DNA from 3 places in the Streptomyces sp. NPDC092369 genome. Region 2 is predicted to be linked to each of the others. Evidence: riboswitches for the same ligand, from Rfam matches in the RefSeq annotation. Region 2 holds a riboswitch; each other region holds the start of a gene.
The links. A riboswitch is a leader RNA that binds a small molecule or an ion and turns the genes downstream of it on or off. The one in region 2 is predicted to bind thiamine pyrophosphate.

Region 1 (7,263 bases), on a different contig from region 2:
ATGATGCCGGTCATGTGATGGGCGATCAGGTCGTGCAGATCGCGGGCCAGTGCCAGGCGTTCGGCCTGGCGTACGTCGTGCACGGCGCGTTCCCTGCGGACCTCCAGGGAGCGGATGGCACAGCCGATGACGACGCAGATCGCCAGGGCGATGGTCAGGACGTAACCGCCGGCGGCGAACGCCCCGCGTGATCCGCTGCGCAGCGGCACCGCGAGAATCGCCACGGTCACGGTGAGGGTGTACGCGGTCGCGAGCCCCGGCCGCCAGGCGTGCCCCGTGGTGTGCACGACGAGGACGAGCAGCCCGGCGGTCTCCAGCGCCCCCCACCACTCCAGGCCGGAGGGCTCGACCATGGTCCAGACGGTCGTCGCGAGCGAGATCGCCACCGCGGCGACGACCCGCTTGACCAGTCCTGCCGAGCGCGGCAGACCGAGGGCGAGCAGCCCGACCAGCGGACCGGTGACGTACACGGGCAGCCAGGTGGTGGGCGACCCGTAGGGATCGGCACATCTGTCGAGCAGGGCGAGGTCCGCGGCCCAGGTGAGCACGAACGCGATCAGACTGCTGACCTTGAGCAGCCGACCGGCGGCCGGGTTGAGCAGGAGTTTCCAGTCCACGCGGTTCAGCGTAGGAGCGCGGATCCGATCCGGTGTCGGCCGAATGACCGACAGGCGGGTGGGGGTCGGGCCCGGACGGTCGGCCCCGGTCGGCGATCGGCAGGAGGCCTTCATCGAAGGCAGCTTCAGTCCTGGGTCGGCAGTTGCGACTCCTCCCTTTCCGGCAGTGCGATGATCGCGATGCTCTCCGGCTGGGCCACGGCCAGGCGGGTGCCGTCCGGGTGCAGGGCGGCGACGGGCGTCGGAATGTGCGTGACCCCGTAGCTGCCGTCTCTCCGGGGCACCTCCACCGTGGGCCATTCCGCCACCACGGCACCCGTCGTGACATCGATCAGCCGGGGATGCCCGTACAGCGAGACGACCGTGTCGCCGCGCGCGATCAGAGTGCCGACGCAGAAATCGACCCGGCTGCGATGGATCCACCGGCTCGCGGAGAGCGACCAGACGCCCAACTGCCCTGGGCTTGTGACAAGGAACCCCTCGTCGTCGTGAGCCGGCTCCCCGGTCGCCACAGCCATGCGGTCGCCATCGAGCCAGCAGGCCGAGACGACCTCATCGTCGATGCCCGCGTCCGAGGGCAGCACACAATTGCCGTCGAGCACGGCAGGGTCCGTCAACGCACCTGCCAGGTCGAAGACTTCGACAATCCCGTACGGATGCCAGAATCATCCGGCCGACAGCAGGTGTCTCCCGTCCGGGCTCACTTCCAGTCGCGAGTGGAAGACGTCCTTCGGATCGCGTTCGCCCTCGGTGAGCCGCTCTCCCGACTCCGCGTCCTCGATCTCCAGGACGTTGTACTCCTCCGGGCAGTGCACCAGAACCTCGCGGCCGTCCCGCAACACCCCCAGCGCCACCGGATAGTCGAAGACATCGGCCTGGTAGTAACTGCGGTTCAGCTCACGGACGAGCCGGTCACCCTCGAGCAGCAGGGCCTTGGTACCGCGCTCGGCGTAGACGACGGAGTAGCGGCCGGACGGGGAGACGACGCTCCGGTCGAAGGGAAAGCTACGGACGACCGGGCCACTGTGCTCCACGCCGTCCGGACCCCAGCGGCGACCACCACCCACCACGTCGACCAGATCATCGCCGTCCCACGCCAGCGACTGTGCCTCGGCCGTCACCTTCACAACGATCAAGACTCCGCCTCCCCCTCGTCCCCGAACGCACGATGGCGCTGTCCCGAAGGCACTCGCCCTCCGGGACAGCGCCAATCCACGGACGTCAGTCCGCCAGCGGCAGGTACACGCGGTTCCCGCTCGCCGCGAACTCCTTCGACTTCTGCAGCATCCCCTCAGCGACCTCCTCGGCGGTCGCCCCGGCCGCCGCAGTACCACCGAACTGGGCTGTGATGCTCTGACTGATCTTCATCGAGCAGAACTTCGGCCCGCACATCGAGCAGAAGTGGGCCGTCTTGGCCGGCTCCGCCGGGAGCGTCTCGTCGTGGAACTCCCGTGCCGTGACCGGGTCCAGGGCGAGGTTGAACTGGTCCTCCCACCGGAACTCGAAGCGGGCGTCGGACAGCGCGTCGTCCCAGTCCTGCGCGCCGGGGTGTCCCTTGGCGACGTCGGCGGCATGGGCGGCGATCTTGTAGGTGATGACGCCGGTCTTGACGTCGTCACGGTTGGGCAGACCGAGATGCTCCTTGGGCGTGACGTAGCAGAGCATCGCCGTCCCCCACCAGGCGATCATCGCCGCGCCGATGCCGGAGGTGATGTGGTCGTACGCGGGCGCGACGTCCGTGGTCAGCGGGCCGAGCGTATAGAACGGAGCTTCATCGCAGATCTCCTGCTGAAGGTCGATGTTCTCCTTGATCTTGTGCATCGGGACATGTCCCGGGCCCTCGATCATGGTCTGTACGTTGAAACGCTTCGCGATCGTGTTGAGTTCCCCGAGAGTCCTCAACTCCGCGAACTGCGCTTCGTCGTTGGCGTCCGCGATCGAGCCGGGCCGCAGTCCGTCGCCCAGCGAGTACGTGACGTCGTAGGCGGCGAGGATCTCGCACAGCTCCTCGAAGTTCTCGTACAGGAACGACTCCTTGTGGTGCGCGAGGCACCATGCGGCCATGATCGAGCCGCCGCGCGAGACGATGCCGGTCTTGCGGTTGGCGGTCAGCGGGACGTACGGGAGGCGCACGCCCGCGTGGACCGTCATGTAGTCCACGCCCTGCTCGGCCTGCTCGACGACCGTGTCCTTGTAGATCTCCCAGGTCAGCTCCTCGGCCCGGCCGTCGACCTTCTCCAGCGCCTGGTAGAGCGGCACCGTGCCGATGGGGACGGGGGAGTTGCGCAGCACCCACTCGCGGGTGGTGTGGATGTTGCGGCCGGTGGACAGGTCCATGACCGTGTCGGCGCCCCAGCGGGTCGCCCAGGTCATCTTCTCGACCTCCTCCTCGATGGAGGAGGTGACCGCGGAGTTGCCGATGTTGGCGTTGACCTTCACCAGGAACCGCTTGCCGATGATCATCGGCTCGATCTCCGGGTGGTTGACGTTGGCCGGCAGCACGGCGCGGCCCGCCGCGATCTCCTCGCGGACCACCTCGGGCTCGACGTTCTCCCGGATGGCCACGTACTCCATCTCGGGTGTGATCTCGCCCCGTCGCGCGTAGGCGAGCTGTGTGACCGCGCTGCCGTCGCGGCTGCGGCGCGGCTGGCGCGGTCGGCCGGGGAAGACCGCGTCGAGGTTGCGCAGACCGCCCCGCGGCGAGGTGTGCTTGATCCCGTCGTCCTCGGGGCGGACGGGACGACCCGCGTACTCCTCGGTGTCGCCGCGGGCGATGACCCAGTTCTCGCGCAGTGGCGCCAGTCCTCGGCGGACGTCGGTGTCGACGAACGGATCGGTGTACGGGCCGGAGGTGTCGTACAGGGTGACCGACTGCCCGTTGGTGAGGTGCACCTGACGGACCGGCACGCGCAGATCGGGGCGCGAGCCCTCGACATACCCCTTGTGCCAGCCGATGGACTTCCCGGTCTCCGTGGACTTTTGGCCCTCTATGGGCTGTTCGTCCTGGCTGGAGACAGGCGTGCGTGCGTCCTTGATGGTCATGAGACCTACTCCCTACGCCGGCATTACCCGGTAACAGGTTCAGCGGTCGACGCAGCGGCTTCCGTCTGTCGACGCTTCGTGTGAAACATCACTCGACTCGAACTTCGTCGACTGACGTTCCACGTGAAACATCGCTGGGACGGAGGTCAGCGCCCTCTCAGCCCGGTGCTCCGAGCTCCCGCGTGTGCAAAGGTGCCTCCACGCTAGCGTCAATTCGGGCGCGGTGAACAGAGGGCCTCTTTCGTTCTTGCGATGATCGGGCGGTGACCACCACGAATCAGCCTCCCTACCCGCCACCGGACCCGCGCCGCGGCCCGGGCCCCGGTCGTGGCCCCGGTCGCGGCCCCGGCGGGGGCCGTGGATACGGCGGGGGTGCAGGGCACGACGGCGCCGCCAGGGGTGACGGGGGCGCCGACAGCCGGGGGTACGGCGACGGCAACAGCCGTGGATACGGCGGTGGTTTCGACCCCAATTCGGGTGACGACTTCAGCGAAGGTTCTGGAAGCCTCTTCGGCGGAGGGCAAGGCCCCCGGCCCAACTCGGGCGACGGGCGCGGTCAGCGGCCCCCCTCGGGTGGCGGGCCCGACCGGAGACCCCACTCGGACGCCGGGCACGGCCACGGTCATGGCGCCGGGGACGACCATGGTCACGGCGCCGGGCACGACCACAGTCCCGGCCAGGGTCCAGGTGACGGGCACGGGCACGGGCATGAGCCCAATCCCGGCGATGGACACGGGCACGGCTCCGGCTCCGGCGGGGGTCACGGGCACAGTCACAGCCACGGCCCCGCGGCCCCCGTCTCCAAGCACCTGCGCAAGGTCATCGCCGCGATCCTGATCCCGTTCACCGCGGCCGTGGTGGTCGGGCTCGTCGTGCTGTGGCCCGGTGGCGCCCCCGCGCACGAGCGCACCGGCGTCGGCTTCGACCGGCAGACCCAGCAGGCGACGGTCACCAAGATCCAGAGCGTGAGCTGCAAGTCGGTGAACGCCTCGTCCGGGTCGTCGACCGGGGACACCTCCACCGCCGAGGGCAGCTCCGCCCAACAGGAGGAGGACGGCACCTGCAAGAAGGCGACCATCCGCGTCGACACCGGCAAGGACAAGGGCCGCGCGTTCACCGAGATCGTGCAGCCGGACCAGTCCCGGCAGTTGCACAAGGACGAGAAGGTCGTCGTCGCCTACGAGCCCTCGGCGCCCAAGGACCTGCAGTACTCGGTCACCGACGTGAACCGCCGGATCCCGATGGGCGTGCTCGCCGGCATCTTCGCGCTCGCCGTCGTGGTGGTGGGGCGGCTGCGCGGCGTCATGGCCCTGGTCGCGCTGGCGATCAGCTTCATGATCCTGAACTTCTTCATCCTGCCCGCGATCCTCCAGGGCTCGAACCCGCTGCTCGTGGCGGTGATCGGGTCCAGCGCCATCATGCTGATCGCCCTCTACATGTGCCACGGCCTGTCCGCCCGGACATCCGTGGCGGTGCTGGGCACGCTGATCTCCCTGGTGCTGATCGGCGTCCTGGGCTCGCAGTTCATCGGCTGGGCCGCGCTCACCGGCAACACCGACGACAACACCGGGCTGATCCATGGCCTGTATCCGTCGATCGACATGAGCGGTCTGCTGCTCGCGGGCGTCATCATCGGCTCGCTCGGTGTCCTCGACGACGTGACGGTGACCCAGACCTCGGCGGTGTGGGAGCTGCACGAGGCCAACCCCTCGATGGGCTGGCGCGGACTGTACCGAGCGGGCATCCGGATCGGCCGCGACCACATCGCGTCCGTGGTCAACACGCTCGTCCTCGCCTACGCGGGCGCCGCGCTGCCGCTGCTGCTGCTCTTCTCCATCGCCCAGAGCAGCGTCGGGGCGGTCGCCAACAGCGAGTTGGTGGCGGAGGAGATCGTGCGCACCCTGGTCGGCTCGATCGGCCTGGTCGCCTCGGTGCCGGTCACCACGCTCCTGGCGGCCCTGGTGGTCTCGGCGGACCGCCCGACGGCGGAGAAGGCCGGAGCGACGGCCACGGTGGCGCCCACGGGCCCGAGCGGCCCGGCGCCCGCCCCGAACCACGTGACCACCGACACCGCCCCCATCCAGACCCGCACCGGACACGGCCGCCGCCGCAAGCGCTGAGCGGCCGAGAAACACGGCCTTCGTAGGCAGGCCGAGCGGACGGGCGGGGCTGGTGGGGCTGGTAGGGCTGGGGGGCTGGTGGCGCTGCCACGACGGTCGCGGGCCCTCCGCCGGCAGGCAGCAAGGGGGCAGGGGACGGAGAAGAAGCGTTACTGCACAACCCCGGAGCGCCGCACTGTCCGAACGCTTGCCACCCACCGCACGCCCCGACCCCGAGACACCCGATCAGCCCGCGCTCTGCTCCTCCGCCAGGATCCGGTCCAGCGCCTCGTCGAGATGAGCGTCGAAGTCGGCGAGCGAACCCTCCTGGCCCAGCGGCACCAGCTTGTCCGTGCGGTCGAGGAAGGCGATGACCGGCGCCGTCGACGACCGGAACAACGCGTGGTCGCCGCCGACCTGAAGCCGGATCAGCAGCTCGCCCAGGGAGTCGGGGTCGGCGGGCGAGACCCGTACGTCCCCTTCTCCGGTCGGCCGGCCCACCCCGTCGATCAGCAGCTCGCGGCCGAAGGCCCACGTCACCGGGGCGTCACCCGGCAGATGGAAGGTCAGCCGCACGGCATAGGGATCGCAGGATTCGTAACTCAGCTCCACCGGGATACGGAAGGAGAGCTCCTCGGAGACGAGGAAGCTCATCATGACCTCTGCCTGTACGGACTCGCGCATCGCCTACCCCGTCACTACCCCGTCATATGCCACCGATTGGCCAGGAATGATCGCTCTGACACTGCTGGCATCTTGCTTAAAGTAGGCGACAGATCACAAGGAGTGAGTTTTCAGATACTGATAGAGATCGCCAGGGACCCCAGCAACCGCCCTACTTCGCTCTGCAGTTGCCGGGTCGCGGCCGCCAGCCGATCGGCCTGGTGCGAGGGCAGGGAAATGGCCATCGTGGCCGCCGTCGCACCCACCGTGATGGGGATCGCGGCGCAGACCGTGCCCAGCGCGTACTCCTGCCGCTCGACGACCGGCTCCATCCGCCGCGTCCGTTCCAGCCGCCTCAGCAGGGTGTGGTCGTCACGGACGGTGTACGGGGTGATCGACTGCACGGGGTAGCGCCTGAGGTGGTCGCGGCGGGCGTCCTCGTCCAGTTGGGACAACAGGCACTGCCCGATCGCGTGCGCGTGCGCGGTCTCGCGGAAGTCGGCCCATTCCTCGACTGCGGGATTGCCCGGGGTGTCGGATACGCACATGACCTCGATCTCGCCGTCCCGGTACACCGCGTAGTACACGGGCACGCCGATCTCGTCCCGCCAGTGGGCCAGCGCGTCGACGATCGTGCTGCGACGTTTCTGCTGGGCCGCGCTGCTGCTCAGCCGCTCGGCCGCGTCACCGAGGAAGAACAGGCCCTTGTCCCGGCGCAGATAGCCCTCGTGCACGAGGGTGCGCAGCAGGTGATACGCCGTCGGGAGGGCCAGGAAGGTCTCGCGGGCGAGTTGCTTGGCGGGGGCTCCGTGCGGGTGGTCGGCGACGCATTCCAGGAGCCG
Region 2 (7,263 bases):
GTTCGCTCTTCGAGGCGCCGTGCATCCGCAGCCCGAAGGCCACGTTGCCGCCCACGTCCCGCTGCGGGAACAGCTGGTGGTCCTGGAACATCAGGCCCACGCCCCGCCGGTGCGCCGGCACCCCCGCCTGGTCGTGCCCGTCGAGCAACACCCGTCCGGCGGTGAGGGGTTGCAGGCCCGCCACCGCCCGCAGCAGCGTCGACTTGCCGCTGCCGCTGGGCCCGAGCACGCACACGATCTCGTGCTCGGCGACATCGAGGCCGACGGCGTCGAGCACGGCCCGCTCACCGAACCGCACGGTCGCGTCCTCAAGGCTCAGCAGCATGCTGGGCCTCAGCGGCATGTTCGGCGTCAGCGGAATGTTCGGCCGAATGTCCGACGGCATCTAGAACTCCCCCGTCCGGTCCGTGCGGAGCCGCTCAAGGATCAGCAGCGCCACCGCGCACACCACCATCAGAATCGTCGAAAGGGCCATCGCCTGGCCGTAGTTGAGGTCGCCGGGCCGTCCGAGCAGCCGCGCCACCGCGACCGGCAGCGTGGGGTTGTCGGGCCGCGCGATGAACACCGTCGCCCCGAACTCGCCCAGCGACACCGCGAACGCGAACCCGGCCGCGACCAGCAACGCCCGCCGCACCAGCGGCAGATCGACCTCGCGCCACACCCGCCACGGCGAGGCCCCGAGCACCGCCGCCGCCTCCCGCAGGCGCCCGTCCACGGCCCGCAGCACGGGCAGCATGGTCCGTACGACGAAGGGCACGCCCACCAGTGCCTGGGCCAGCGGCACCAGGACCCAGCTGCTCCGGAGGTCCAACGGCGGCTCGTCCAGGGCGATCAGGAAGCCGAACCCGACGGTCACCGCGGACACCCCGAGCGGCAGCATCAGCAGCGCGTCGAAGCCCCGCACCAGCCGGCCGGCGTCCCGCCGGGCGAGGGCCGCGGCGGCGAGACCTCCGATCAGTACAGCGATCCCGGTCGCTGCGAGGGCGTATCCGAGGGAGTTGCCGACCGCCTCGATCGGCGGGACGAGGAAGGTCCCGCCGTCGTCGGAGGTGAGGGCCCGGTAGTAGCCGAAGTCCGGGGCGTCCAGGGAGCGTTGCACCAGCACGGCCAGCGGCAGCACGAGGAGGACCAGGACGGTGGCGAGGACACCGGCCAGCAGCGCCCACTGCCGGGCCCCGCGCGGCCGGTGCGCCGTCACGGACGCGTCCACCAGCCGCAGCGCGGTCTCCCGCCGCCGTACGGTCCAGGCATGCACGGCGAGGATCGCGCCGACCGCGACGAACTGCACGATCGTGAGGACGGCGGCCGTGGAGAGGTCGAAGATCTCGGAGGTCTGCCGGTAGATCTCCACCTCCAGGGTGGAGAAGGTCGGTCCGCCGAGGATCTGCACCACCCCAAAGGAGGTGAAGGTGAACAGGAAGACCATCAGCGCGGCGGCGGCCACCGCGGGCGCCAGCGCGGGCAGCACGACCTTGCGCCAGGCCCGCAGCGGCGAGGCGCCGAGCATCCGGGCGGCCTCCTCCTGCCGCGGGTCCAGCTGCGCCCACAACCCGCCCACGGTCCGTACGACGACCGCGTAGTTGAAGAAGACGTGCGCGAGCAGGATGGCCCAGACGGTCGTGTCCAGGCGTACGCCCCACAGCTCGTCGAGGAGTCCGCCGCGCCCGACCAGCGCCAGGAACGCCGTGCCGACGACGACCGTCGGCAGCACGAAGGGGACGGTGACGACCGCGCGCAGGACGTGTTTGCCGGGGAAGTCGTAGCGGGCGAACACGTGAGCGCCGGGCAGCGCGATCGCCAGCGTGAGCGCGGTGGAGGCGAGCGCCTGCCAGGTGGTGAACCACAGCACGTGCCGGATGTCGGACTGCCCGAGGACGTCGACGATCCGGCCGAACTGCCATACCCCGTCGACCTTGAGGCCGCGCGCGACGATCGCGGCGACCGGCCAGGCGAAGAAGACGCCGAAGAACGCGACGGGCAGGGCCATGAGCCCGAGCCGCGCCGCGTTCCCCGTACGGCCCGCGCGAACCGCGGGGCCGGCTACTTCAGTACGAGTGACGTCCACGACTTGACCCACTGGTCGCGGTCGGCGGCGATCTTGTCGGGGGCCACGGTCTCGGGATCCTTCGCGGCAGGCCCGTACTCGGTGAACTCGGCGGGCACGGCCGCCCCCTTGAGCACCGGGTAGACGAACATGTTCAGCGGCATGTCCTCCTGGAACTCCCTGGAGACCAGGAAGTCGATGAGCGCCTTGCCGCCCGCGGTGTTCTTCGCGTTGCTGAGCAGGCCCGCGAACTCGATCTGCCGGAAGCAGGTGCCCGTCGCGACCCCGGTCGGCGCGGTCGTCGGCTTGGGGTCGGCGTAGATGACCTCGGCGGGCGGCGAGGAGGCGTACGACACGACGAGCGGCCGGTCGGCCTTGGCCTTCTTGCCGCCGGCGGAACCGGAGAACTCCTCGTTGTAGGCCTGCTCCCAGCCGTCGACGACCTTGACGCCGTTCGCCTTGAGCTTCTTCCAGTAGCCCTCCCACCCGTCGTCGCCGTACTTGGCGGCCGTGCCGAGCAGGAAGCCGAGGCCGGGCGAGGAGGTGGCCGCGTTCTCGGTGACGAGGAGGTTCTTGTAGGCGGGCTTGATCAGATCGTCGTAGGACGTGGGCGGGGCCAGCTTGTGGTCGGCGAAGTACTTCTTGTCGTAGTTGACGCAGATGTCGCCGTAGTCGATGGGCGTCACCCGGTGCTTGCCGGCGTCGAGTTGGTACGCGCTGTCGACCTGGCCGAGCCCCTTGGCCTCGTACGGCTGGAACAGCCCGTTGTCCAGCGCTCGGGACAGCAGGGTGTTGTCGACGCCGAAGAAGACGTCGCCCTGGGGGTTGTCCTTGGTGAGGATGGCCTTGTTGACGGCCTGTCCGGCGTCGCCGTCCTTGAGGACCCGCACCTTGTACCCGGACTTCGTCTCGAAGTCCTGGAGCACGCTCTTGGAGACGGCCCACGAGTCGTGGCTGACGAGCGTGACGGTCTTGGAGCCGGCGGACGAGCCGCTGCCGCCGTCGGACGATCCGCACGCGCAGAGCGTGACGAGACCGAGGCAGACGACGGCAGCCCAGTACTTCTTGCTGTTCACAGTGATGACCGAACTTCCTACCCAGAATGACCTGGGCGAGGTTCAGAGGGTCTGCGGCCCGGTTGCCGCACTCTCAGCGCTGTCGCGCTCCCCTGTCGGATATGAAGATGTCGCATATGAAGATGTACGTACGGAGTAAAGATTACCGCTCGGTGGCCGCCAGCTGGCCACAGGCCCCGTCGATCTCCTGACCACGGGTGTCCCGGACGGTGACCGGCACCCCGTGCGCCGCGATGGCCTCGACGAACGCCTTCTCGTCCTCGGGCCGGGACGCGGTCCACTTCGAGCCCGGGGTCGGGTTCAGCGGGATCAGGTTGACGTGCACGGGCTTGCCCCGCAGCAGCCGGCCCAGCCGGTCCCCGCGCCAGGCCTGGTCGTTGATGTCCCTGATGAGCGCGTACTCGATGGACAGCCGGCGCCCGCTCTTCTGCACGTACTCGAACCCGGCGTCGAGGACCTCGCGCACCTTCCACCGCGTGTTCACGGGGACGAGGGTGTCGCGCAGTTCGTCGTCGGGCGCGTGCAGCGAGATCGCGAGCCGGCACTTGAAGCTCTCGTCGGCGAACCGGTGGATGGCGGGCACAAGCCCGACCGTCGACACGGTGATCCCGCGCTGCGACAGCCCGAGCCCGTCGGGGGCGGGATCGGTGAGCGCGCGGATGGACTGCACGACCCGCTTGTAGTTGGCGAGCGGCTCGCCCATCCCCATGAAGACGATGTTGGACAGCCGCGCCGGCCCGCCGGGCACCTCTCCGTCCCGCAGCGCCCGCATCCCGTCCACGATCTGGTGGACGATCTCGGCACTGGACAGATTCCGGTCGAGCCCCGCCTGCCCGGTGGCACAGAACGGACAGTTCATCCCGCAGCCGGCCTGCGAGCTGATGCACATGGTCACCCGGTCCGGGTACCGCATCAGCACCGACTCGACGAGCGTCCCGTCGAACAGCCGCCACAGCGTCTTGCGGGTGGTGCCCTCGTCCGTCGACAGATGCCGCACGACCGTCATCAGCTCGGGCAGCAGCGCGTCCCGCAGCTTCTCCCGCGAGCCGGCCGGGATGTCGGTCCACTCCGCCGGGTCGTGCGCGTACCGCGCGAAGTAGTGCTGCGAGAGCTGCTTGGCACGGAACGGCTTCTCCCCGACCTCGGCCACGGCGTCCTTGCGCTCGGCGGGAGTGAGATCGGCGAGATGCCGCGGCGGCTTCTTGGCTCCGCGCGGGGCTACGAAAGTGAGTTCTCCGGGTGCAGGCATAACCCATCCAGTGTCGCAGATCCCCCGGTGTAGCCCGCTCCACTGTGGATACGGGTGCCTACGTCATCGTCCCGGCACCCCTCCCCCCGGAATCGTGGAGCCCACAGAGCAGCACCCGAGCCTTCCACGAGGGGACCGTCCATGGCCGCCGACCTCCGCCGCCGACGCCGTATCACCACCATCGCCTCCGCCGTGGCAGCCGTCGCCCTGACCGTCGGGCTCGCCACCGGGTGCGACCCCGACGACCCGGATGCCCTCGGCGACTCGCTGGACTGCGCACGGACCTACGACGACTTCGTCGACGGCCTCAGGGCGATCCACGAGACGCCCGACTCCCAGCAGCTCGACGAGATCGAGGTAAGGACCGACGACAGCGAGGTCGGCAAGGCCGTGCGCGACCTGAACAAGGCGATCGCGGACTACAACAAGGCCGTGCTGCACGGCGAGCACCCCGACTCCGACGCGATCGACAAGGCGGCCGACGAGTTCAAGGACGTCTGCTCGTAGAACCCCCGTAGAACACACGGGAGCCCCCGCCCGACGAGCAGGCGGGGGCTCCGGCGGTTCGATCCGTCAGCCGGACCCCACGAACAGCACCAGCAGCAGCCACACCACCGGAGCCGTCGGCAGGAGCGAGTCCAGGCGGTCCATGATGCCGCCGTGGCCCGGCAGCAGCGTGCCCATGTCCTTGATGCCGAGGTCCCGCTTGATCATCGACTCGCCGAGGTCGCCCAGCGTGGCGGTGGCCGCGACCGCGAGGCCCAGCAGCAGGCCCTGCCACCAGGTGCCGTCGTCGATCAGGAACTGCATGAGCAGCGCCCCCGCCACCATGGCGAAGGTCACCGCGCCGAACAGCCCCTCGCGGGTCTTGCCGGGGCTGATGCGCGGCGCGAGCTTGTGCCGGCCGAACCGCCAGCCGACGGCGTACGCGCCCGTGTCGCTCACCACGGTCAGCACCAGGAACGTCAGGACGCGCCAGGCCCCGTCGTCGGCCATCAGCATCATCGCGACGAACGTGGCCAGGAACGGCACGTAGAAGGCCGCGAAGATGCCCGCCGTGACGTCCTTGAGGTAGCCCTCCGGCGGCTCCGTCATACGCCATACGAGGACGGCGAGCGATGTGAGCGCCATGGCGACCCAGGCGCCCTCGGCGCCCCGGACATACCCGGCGACGACCATCGCCGCGCCGCCGAGCGCCAGCGGGACCAGGGGCGCCTTGATGCCCTTGCGCTCCTGGAGCCGACTGGTCAGCTCCCACAGGCCGACGACGACGGCGACCGCTATCACCCCGACGAAGGCGGCCTTGACGACGAACAGGGACGCGACGATCACGGCACCGAGCCCGACGCCGACTCCTATGGCCGCACCCAGGTCGCGTCCCGCGCTCTTCTTCTGCGGGCGGGGCGCCGGCTGCGGGGCGTCGGACATGGGCTCCGGATTCTGCGGCGCGGCGTAGGGCTGCGCCTGCGGCGATTCGTCGCGGAACAAGGGACCGCCCGTGTGAGCGGCCCCCCGGTCGTCATCCTGGTCTCCGCCGTACGCGGGTCCGTCGGGCACGATGGGCATGGGGCGAGTCTGCTGCGCCTTGGGCGCATCGTAGGCGGGACCCGCCGGGGCAGCCCCCTGGACAGGCCCCTGGTCGGACGGCCCCCAGTACCCGGTCTGCGGCGGCGCCCCCCAGGAAGAGTCGTTCATCAGACCTCGAGCAGCTCCGCTTCCTTGTGCTTCAGGAGCTCGTCCACCTGGGCGACGTACTTGTGCGTGGTGTCGTCGAGCTCCTTCTCCGCACGGCGGCCCTCGTCCTCACCGATCTCGCCGTCCTTGATCAGCTTGTCGATGGTGTCCTTGGCCTTGCGGCGCACCGAGCGGATCGAGATCTTGGAGTCCTCGGCCTTGGTGCGGGCGACCTTGATGTAGTCCTTGCGGCGCTCCTCGGTCAGCTCGGGGAACACCACCCGGATGATATTGCCGTCGTTGCTCGGGTTGACGCCCAGGTCCGAGTCGCGGATCGCCTGCTCGATGTTGCGCATGGCGGTCTTGTCGAACGGGGTCACCACGGCCATGCGCGGCTCCGGCACGGAGAACGAAGCCAGCTGGTTGATCGGCGTCGGCGCACCGTAGTAGTCGGCCACGATCTTGTTGAACATCGCCGGGTGCGCTCGACCGGTACGGATCGCGGCGAAGTCCTCCTTGGCGACCACGACGGCCTTCTCCATCTTCTCCTCGGCCTCGAGGAGGGTCTCTTCGATCACCACTTGCTCCTGCGTGTCTTGAGTGAGGCCCGGCTGCGGTTCCTTGTTGGGGCGGCGGCCGGCTGCGTCGCGTCTTCTTTCTGCACGGTTCCCGACCGGCAGGACATTGTCCATCCCCCGGTCAGGGTCCGTGGGTGGTGTTGCCCGTCAGTCCCGGCCGCCCTGTTCACCCACCAGGGTGCCGATCTTCTCACCCTTGACGGCGCGGGCGATATTGCCCTCGGCCAGAAGCTCGAAGACCAGGATCGGAAGCTTGTTGTCGCGGCACAGCGTGATCGCGGTCATGTCGGCGACCTTGAGGTCGCGGGTGATGACCTCGCCGTAGCTGAGGGAGTCGAACCTGACGGCCTCGGGGTTGGCCTTCGGGTCGGAGTCGTAGACCCCGTCCACGCCGTTCTTGCCCATCAGCAGCGCCTCGGCGTCGATCTCCAGGGCGCGCTGGGCGGCGGTGGTGTCGGTGGAGAAGTACGGCATGCCCATACCGGCGCCGAAGATGACCACGCGGCCCTTCTCCAGGTGACGCACGGCGCGCAGCGGGATGTAGGGCTCGGCGACCTGGCCCATGGTGATGGCGGTCTGCACCCGGCTGTCGATGCCCTCCTTCTCCAGGAAGTCCTGGAGGGCGAGGCAGTTCATGACCGT
Region 3 (7,263 bases), on a different contig from region 2:
GAGCCCGGAGCCGATGGGCGAGCCGAGCGGCATGACCGCCGCGCAGCCGACGTCCTCCAGCTTGCGGGCGAGGACCGGGTCGTCGTTCGTGTAGGGCAGCACCGTGAAGCCGTCGTCGACCAGGGTCTCGGCCGCGTCGAGCAGTTCGATCGGGTCGGGCAGCAGGGTGCGCTCGTCGGCGATGACTTCAAGTTTGACCAGATCGGTGCCGAGCGCCTCGCGCGCGAGGCGGGCGGTGAGGACGGCCTCGCCCGCGGTGAAGCAGCCGGCCGTGTTGGGCAGCACCCGGATGCCGAGCCGGTCCAGGACCGACAGCACCGAGCCGTGCACCGAGGGGTCCACGCGGCGCATCGCGACCGTCGTGAGCTCCGTGCCGGAGGCCACCAGCGACCGTTCCAGGACGTCCAGGCTGGGGGCGCCTCCGGTGCCCATGATCAGGCGGGAGGTGAAGGACGTACCGCCGAGGACGAAGGGGTCGTCGGCCATGGGTCAGCCTCCTTGGACGGCGGTGAGGACCTCGACGCGGTCCCCCTCGGCGAGGGACGTCGAGGACCACTGCCCGCGCGGGACGACGGTCTCGTTCAGGGCGGCGGCCACTCCCGAGGGGGCCGGGGTGAGGGCGCGTACGACGGTGTCGAGGGCCGTGCCGGGAGCGAACTCCCGGGACTCCCCGTTGACGGAGATGTTCATGCGGGCTGCTCCAGGAGCGCGAAACGCTTCGGGGTGAAGGGGCGGGCCTCGTCCGGGAGTTCACCGGTGGCGAGGGCGTGCGCCAGGGCGTCGCCGGTGACCGGGGTCAGCAGCACGCCGTTGCGGTAGTGCCCGGTGGCCAGCAGCAGCCCGGCGAGGGCGGTCGGGCCGAGCAGCGGGGCGTTGTCGGGGGAGCCGGGGCGCAGTCCCGCGCGGGTCTCCGTCAGCGGCAGCTCGGTGATGCCGGGGACCAGCTCGTGCGCGTCCCGCAGCAGCTCGTACACCCCGCCCGCGGTGACCGTCGTGTCCCAGCCCAGCTCCTCGCTGGTGGCGCCGACGACCAGCTCGCCGTTCTCGCGCGGCACCAGATAGACGTGGCTGCCGCGGACCATCGCGCGCACGGTACGGCTCAGGAAGGGCGCGTAGCGCCGCGGCACGGTGAGCCGCAGCACCTGGCCCTTCACCGGGCGCACCGGCGGCAGCACCTCGTCCGGCACCCCCGCGAGCCGCCCGCTGAGGCTGCCGGCGGCCAGCACGACCTGGTCCGCGTCCAGTTCGGTGCCGTCCGCGGTGGTGACCCCGGCGGCCCGGTCCCGTACGACCCGCAGGCGCTCGGTCCAGGTGCGGTGGAAGGTCACGCCGGCCCGCTCGCAGGCGGTCACCAGCGCGCCTGCCAGGCGCCGGGGGTCGATCTGGTGGTCGCCGTCGACACGCAGACCCCCGCGCACGCCCGGCGCGAGCATCGGCTCCAGGCGCCGGCATTCGCGCCCCGACAGCCACTCGGACTCCAGGCCCGACTGCCGTTGCAGGGCGTGCAGTTCGCGCAGATGGGCGCGGTCGTCGGCGTCCAGCGCGACGGCGAGCGTGCCGCAGCGGCGGTAGCCGAGGTCGTGGCCGGTGAGGTCGGTCAGCTCGGCCGCGAAGTCGGGATAGCGGCGGGCCGAGGCGAGGTTCAGGCCCAGCAGGGTCTGCTCGCCGTAGTGCAGCTCCGTGACGGCGGCCAGCATGCCGGCGGCCACCTGGGCGGCCCCGCCGCCGGGTTCGGGGTCCACGACGGCCGTCGCGAAGCCGCGCTGCGCGGCCCGCCACGCCGTGACCAGGCCGATGATTCCGCCCCCGATGACGAGGACGTCTGACGTACGTGACGACATGGGCGTCCAGCCCCTCCCTTCGCCGGCATGACCCGGATCAGGTTCGTACGGTCGGAGGCCGCCAGCCTCCCTCTCAGCCCGGTGCGTCCGGGCTCCCGCGAGTGCTTGTACGTTGGCCAGCCTAGCCCTTGATTCCGCGCCTCTGTAAGGGAGCCTTCCGCCATGGCCCGCTCGCTGGACGGCCTCGTCCTCGCCCCCGTCGCCGACCAGTCCGCAGGTCAGGTGGGTACCCGCACCCGCTTCACCTACCACGAGAAGGACGGCGAGATCTGGGCCGAGTACGCGGGCGGCGACGTCGTGCGCGGGCACCTCGTGGGCACTCGGTCAGGTGACCGGCTGGACTTCCGGTACGTGCAGCTGAGGACGGACGGGACGACGGCCTCGGGGCACTGCGTGTCGACGGTGGTGGAGACGCGGGACGGGCGCGTGCGCCTTGAGGAGACCTGGGAATGGGAGTCGGCGGCGGGCAGCGGGACGAGTGTTGTGGAGCAGGTCACTGAGCACGACTCCTGACTGACGATTTGTCAGGTGTCTATGGTGATCAGGTGAGCGAGCAGACGCGGGACAGCGAGCGGACGCGGGAAGAGGGCGCGTCACCGAAGCGGCGCGTGGTCGTCGTCGGCGCGGGCATGGCCGGGGTGCAGACCGCGGTCGCCCTCCGGGAACAGGGCTTCACCGGCGCTGTCACCGTGCTCGGCGCCGAACCCCATCAGCCCTACGACCGGCCGCCGCTGTCCAAGGCCGTCCTGCTGGGCAAGGCCGAGGGCTCCGCCTTCGACGTCGACTTTGAGGCGCTCGGCATCGAACTGCGCCTGGGCCGCGAGGTGTTGGGCGTCCGCCCCGCCGACCGGGAACTGGACACGGAGGCAGGACCGGTCCCGTACGACGTCCTGGTCCTGGCCACCGGCGCCGAACCGATCCGGCTGCCCGGCACCGACGGCGTGCCCGGCGTGCACCTGCTGCGCACCCTGGACGACGCCGAGCGGCTGCGCCCGGTGCTCGCCCGGCAGCACGACATCGTGGTCGTCGGCGCGGGCTGGATCGGCGCGGAGTTCGCCACCGCCGCGCGCGAGGCGGGCTGTGCGGTGACCGTCGTCGAGGCCGCCGACCGGCCGCTCGCGGGCGCGCTGCCCGCCGAGGTCGCGGAGCCGATGGCCGCCTGGTACGCCGACGCGGGCGTCACGCTGCGTACGCACGCACGCGTGGAGCGCGTCGAGCCCGGGGAGGTGGTCCTCTCCGACGGCTCCCGGCTGCCCGCGGGCGCGGTCGTCGTCGGCATCGGCGCCCGTCCCGCCACCGGCTGGCTCACCGGCTCCGGCATCGCACTCGGCGCCCACCGCGAGGTCCTCGCCGACGACCGCCTGCGCACCTCCACGCCGGACGTCTACGCGGTCGGCGACTGCGCGTCCTTCCCCTCGGGGCGGTACGGCGAGCGCCTGCTGGTCCACCACTGGGACAACGCCCTCCAGGGCCCGCGCACGGTCGCCGCGAACATCGTGGGCGAGGCGCCCGTGGTGTACGACCCCGTCCCGTACTTCTGGTCGGAGCAGTTCGGCCGCTTCGTCCAGTACGCCGGCCACCACCCGTCCGCCGACACGCTGCTGTGGCGCGGCGACCCGTCCGGACCCGCCTGGTCGGTGTGCTGGCTGCGCGAGAACCGCCTGGTCGCCCTGCTGGCGGTGGGCAGGCCGCGGGACCTGGCGCAGGGGCGGCGGCTGATCGAGGCGGGGGCCGAGATGGACCCGGGACTACTCGCGGACGCGGGGCGCCCGCTGAAGGCTGCGTTGGTCTGAGGCCGCGTTGGTCTGAGGCCGTGTCGGTCTGAGGCCGTGTCGGTCTGGGGTCCTGCCCTTTCCGGGGTCCTGCCGGTCCGGAGCAGCTCCGGTCCGGAGAGTGCGTCGGTCCGGAGCCGCGCCGGTCCGGAGCTGTGTCGGTCCGGAGAGTGCGTCGGCCCGAGGCCGTTGGAAAACCGCAGGTGGAAGGCGGCTGGCTTCCGACTGTCAGTCCGGGATGGCAGGCTTGTCGTCGTGACCGAGATTGACGCAAAGATCGATGCTCTCGTCCCCGCGTGGCTCACGCTCCCCGACATCGCCGAGCAGTTCGGCGTCGAGGTGACGCGTGTGCGGCAGCTGGTCAAGGACGGCCAGCTCATCGCCGTACGCCGTGGTGAGAACCGCGCGCTGCACGTCCCCGCCGCCTTCATCGACACGGTCGAGCAGAAGGTCGTCAAGGGCCTGACCGGGACCCTGACGCTGCTGCGGGACGACGGCTTCACGGACGAAGAGATGCTGGAGTGGCTCTTCACGCCCGACCCGAGCCTGCCCGGCACCCCCGCACAGGCCCTCGCCGAGAACCGCGGTACGGAGGTGAAGCGCCGCGCCCAGGCGCTCGCCGTCTGACGGGCACTACTGACCGACGGGCCGGGGCGGGCAAGGGGCCACGGCCGTGGCCGACCGCGGCCTCGGTGCGCGGCGGCGACCTCGTCCGACGGTCGCCGCTCCGCACCGCATGCCGCCGAACCCCGGGAGGGACCCGCACATGTCCGACACCGCACGCGCAGAGCTAGCCGACGCCCGTGTCTACCTCTGCACGGACGCCCGCAAGCGCCAGGGCGATCTGCCGGAGTTCCTCGACGCCGTGCTGGCAGGCGGCGTGGACATCGTGCAGTTGCGCGACAAGGGCATGGAGGCGGCCGAGGAACTGGAGCACCTGGCGGTCCTCGCCGAGGCCTGTGCCCGGCACGGCAGGCTCCTCGCGGTGAACGACCGCGCGGACGTCGCCCATGCCGCAGGTGCCGACGTCCTCCACCTCGGCCAGGGCGATCTCCCGGTCCCCGCGGCCCGCGCGATCCTCGGTGACGACGTCCTCATAGGCCGCTCCACGCACGCGGAGCCGGAGGCCGAGGCCGCCGCCGTCCAGGAGGGCGTCGACTACTTCTGCACCGGCCCCTGCTGGCCCACCCCCACCAAGCCCGGCCGGCACGCCCCAGGACTCGACCTGGTCCGGCACACCGCCGCCCTCGGCACAGACCGCCCCTGGTTCGCCATCGGCGGCATCGACCTCGGCAACCTCGACGAGGTGCTGGCGGCCGGCGCCCGCAGGGTGGTCGTCGTGCGGGCGATCACCGAGGCCGACGATCCCGGGGCAGCGGCGGCGGAGTTCGCGAAGCGGCTGCGGGAGGCGTGAGGGGACGGGTGGTCCGCGGGAGACCGCGGGGCCGCCCGGCCGTTGCCCGGTCGCCCGCCCGATTGCCTGCCCGGGTGTCCGTTCGGTTGTCCGATGGGTGGACAACCGGCAGACAATCCGGGCAAATATCCGGCATCCGGTTGGGTGACCGCCGCCCCCTGGTTAACCTGCGGGTATGGCTCTCGGAACCGCATCCACCAGGACGGACCACGCACGCACCGTGCGCGACATCCTGGCGTCCGGCAAGACGACGTACTCGTTCGAGTTCTCGGCGCCGAAGACCCCCAAGGGGGAGCGGAACCTGTGGGGCGCGCTGCGGAGGGTCGAGGCGGTCGCCCCGGACTTCGTCTCCGTGACGTACGGCGCCGGCGGCTCCACCCGCGCGGGCACCGTCAAGGAGACCCAGCAGATCGAGGCCGACACCACGCTCACCCCGGTCGCCCACCTCACCGCGGTCAACCACTCCGTCGCCGAACTGCGCAACATCATCGGCCAGTACGCCGACGCGGGGATCCGCAACATCCTCGCGGTGCGCGGCGATCCGCCCGGCGACCCCATGGCCGAGTGGGTGCCGCACCCGCGGGGCCTGACCTACGCGGCCGAACTGGTGCGGCTCATCAAGGAGTCCGGCGACTTCTGCGTCGGCGTCGCCGCCTTCCCGGAGATGCACCCGCGCTCCGACGACTGGGACAGTGATGTCGAGCACTTCGTCGACAAGTGCCGGGCCGGCGCCGACTACGCCATCACGCAGATGTTCTTCGAACCGGAGTCGTACCTACGCCTGCGCGACCGGGTGGCCGCCGCAGGCTGTGCCACCCCCGTCATCCCCGAGGTGATGCCGGTCACCAGCGTGAAGATGCTCGAACGGCTTCCACAGCTCAGCAACGCGGCGATCCCCTCCGTCCTGAAAGAGCGGATCCTCACAGCAAAAGACGATCCGGCCGCTGTACGCTCCATTGGGATCGAATTCGCCACGGAGTTCTGCGCGCGGTTGCTGGACGAAGGCGTGCCAGGACTGCACTTCATCACGCTCAACAACTCCACGGCGTCCCTGGAAATCTACGAAAACCTGGGCCTGCACCACCCCCCGCGGGCCTAGACCGGCCGCACAGACATACGACACACTGCGTAGCGGCCACTGGGAGAGGGGCGTACATGGGCTGGACGGTCCTCTACATCGCGTTCGGCATCGTCGCGCTATGGCTTCTTGGCGAGGTGCTGCTGCAGTACAAGGCGCGGCTGCGCTGGCGACTGCTCGCCTTCGTCGGCTTCCTCGGCGTCGTGCTCGGGGTGCTGATCCCCTCGGTCATCGTCATCGGACTGGGTGCCGCCGCGTTCGCGGTCGGGCAGACCTACGTCACGCTGTCGTTCCGCCGCGGCTTCGCCTCCGGCTGGGCGGTCAGCCGACCGGGCGCCGGTGATGACTCCAAGCGCCGCCGCGGCGAGCCCGACCTGGACCCGAACCTGGAGGTCTCCGACCTGCAGTCGGCCGACAGCGGTTACGGGGACGGCGGTTACGGCGACGAGCGGGCGGCCTACCGCCAGGACGCCGACGACTTCGACCGCGACGACGTCTTCGCACCGGCCCGCTCCGCGCAGCCCACGGCCGCCGAGTCCACCGCGGTCTACGAGCCGCAGCCGCTGCCCGACGACACCGGTTCCTACGGTGTCTACAGCGACGCCGCGTACGCCGCCGCCAACAACAACGACCAGTCCGGCGCCTACCCCGGCCAGGACCAGTACGCGACGGCCGCCCAGGGCGCCGACCAGAACTACGCGTACGACTACTCCGGCTACGACCAGCAGCAGTACGGCTACGACACCACAGGGCAGCAGCAGTACGCCGCCTACTCCGACCCGTACATCGGCACCCAGGCCTACGGCGGCGGGTACGACGCCGGCTACGACCAGTACGGCCAGCAGCAGGGCTACAGCCAGGACCAGTACGGCAACACCAGCTACGGCACGGACACCCCGGGCAACGGAGTGTGGGTCCCGCAGCAGCGCACCGACGAGTCCTACGGCGGCGAACTCCCGCCTGAGCAGGGGTACGGCTACCAAGACAGCGGCCAGGGTCAGCACGACGGCCAGGGCCAGCAGCAGCACGGGTACGACGAGCAGCAGTACCGTTTCTGACGTCTCAGCAGCGCTGCCTTCCGGGGCTCACCTCACTGCGAGCCCCGGAACTCCGGTCCCTCCACGATCAGTCCGGCCACCAGCGCGCCCGACATGCCCG

Region 1: linked by a shared signal. The riboswitch ahead of thiC (phosphomethylpyrimidine synthase ThiC) and the one ahead of ACIQI8_RS17750 (thiamine ABC transporter substrate binding subunit) in region 2 are both predicted to bind thiamine pyrophosphate.
Region 3: linked by a shared signal. The riboswitch ahead of thiO (glycine oxidase ThiO) and the one ahead of ACIQI8_RS17750 (thiamine ABC transporter substrate binding subunit) in region 2 are both predicted to bind thiamine pyrophosphate.

What each region holds. Positions count from the first base shown of each region.
Region 1 covers NZ_JBIVQP010000005.1:232,384-239,646, forward strand. Annotated here, with positions in the region: gene ACIQI8_RS29370 (sensor histidine kinase) at 1-617, opposite strand, end outside; gene ACIQI8_RS29375 (hypothetical protein) at 743-1,234, opposite strand; gene ACIQI8_RS29380 (hypothetical protein) at 1,283-1,753, opposite strand; gene thiC (phosphomethylpyrimidine synthase ThiC) at 1,839-3,659, opposite strand; TPP riboswitch at 3,652-3,851, opposite strand; gene ACIQI8_RS29390 (YibE/F family protein) at 3,923-5,779, shown strand; gene ACIQI8_RS29395 (SsgA family sporulation/cell division regulator) at 6,005-6,442, opposite strand; gene ACIQI8_RS29400 (IclR family transcriptional regulator) at 6,553-7,263, opposite strand, start outside.
Region 2 covers NZ_JBIVQP010000003.1:187,682-194,944, forward strand. Annotated here, with positions in the region: gene ACIQI8_RS17740 (ABC transporter ATP-binding protein) at 1-325, opposite strand, end outside; gene ACIQI8_RS17745 (ABC transporter permease) at 386-1,987, opposite strand; gene ACIQI8_RS17750 (thiamine ABC transporter substrate binding subunit) at 2,041-3,120, opposite strand; TPP riboswitch at 3,117-3,224, opposite strand; gene rlmN (23S rRNA (adenine(2503)-C(2))-methyltransferase RlmN) at 3,263-4,369, opposite strand; gene ACIQI8_RS17760 (hypothetical protein) at 4,511-4,876, shown strand; gene ACIQI8_RS17765 (phosphatidate cytidylyltransferase) at 4,943-6,064, opposite strand; gene frr (ribosome recycling factor) at 6,064-6,621, opposite strand; gene pyrH (UMP kinase) at 6,769-7,263, opposite strand, start outside.
Region 3 covers NZ_JBIVQP010000002.1:447,208-454,470, reverse strand. Annotated here, with positions in the region: gene ACIQI8_RS11705 (thiazole synthase) at 1-486, opposite strand, end outside; gene thiS (sulfur carrier protein ThiS) at 490-690, opposite strand; gene thiO (glycine oxidase ThiO) at 687-1,841, opposite strand; TPP riboswitch at 1,839-1,950, opposite strand; gene ACIQI8_RS11690 (hypothetical protein) at 2,004-2,354, shown strand; gene ACIQI8_RS11685 (NAD(P)/FAD-dependent oxidoreductase) at 2,387-3,634, shown strand; gene ACIQI8_RS11680 (Rv2175c family DNA-binding protein) at 3,869-4,240, shown strand; gene thiE (thiamine phosphate synthase) at 4,380-5,027, shown strand; gene metF (methylenetetrahydrofolate reductase [NAD(P)H]) at 5,203-6,126, shown strand; gene ACIQI8_RS11665 (hypothetical protein) at 6,183-7,163, shown strand; gene ACIQI8_RS11660 (phytoene desaturase family protein) at 7,196-7,263, opposite strand, start outside.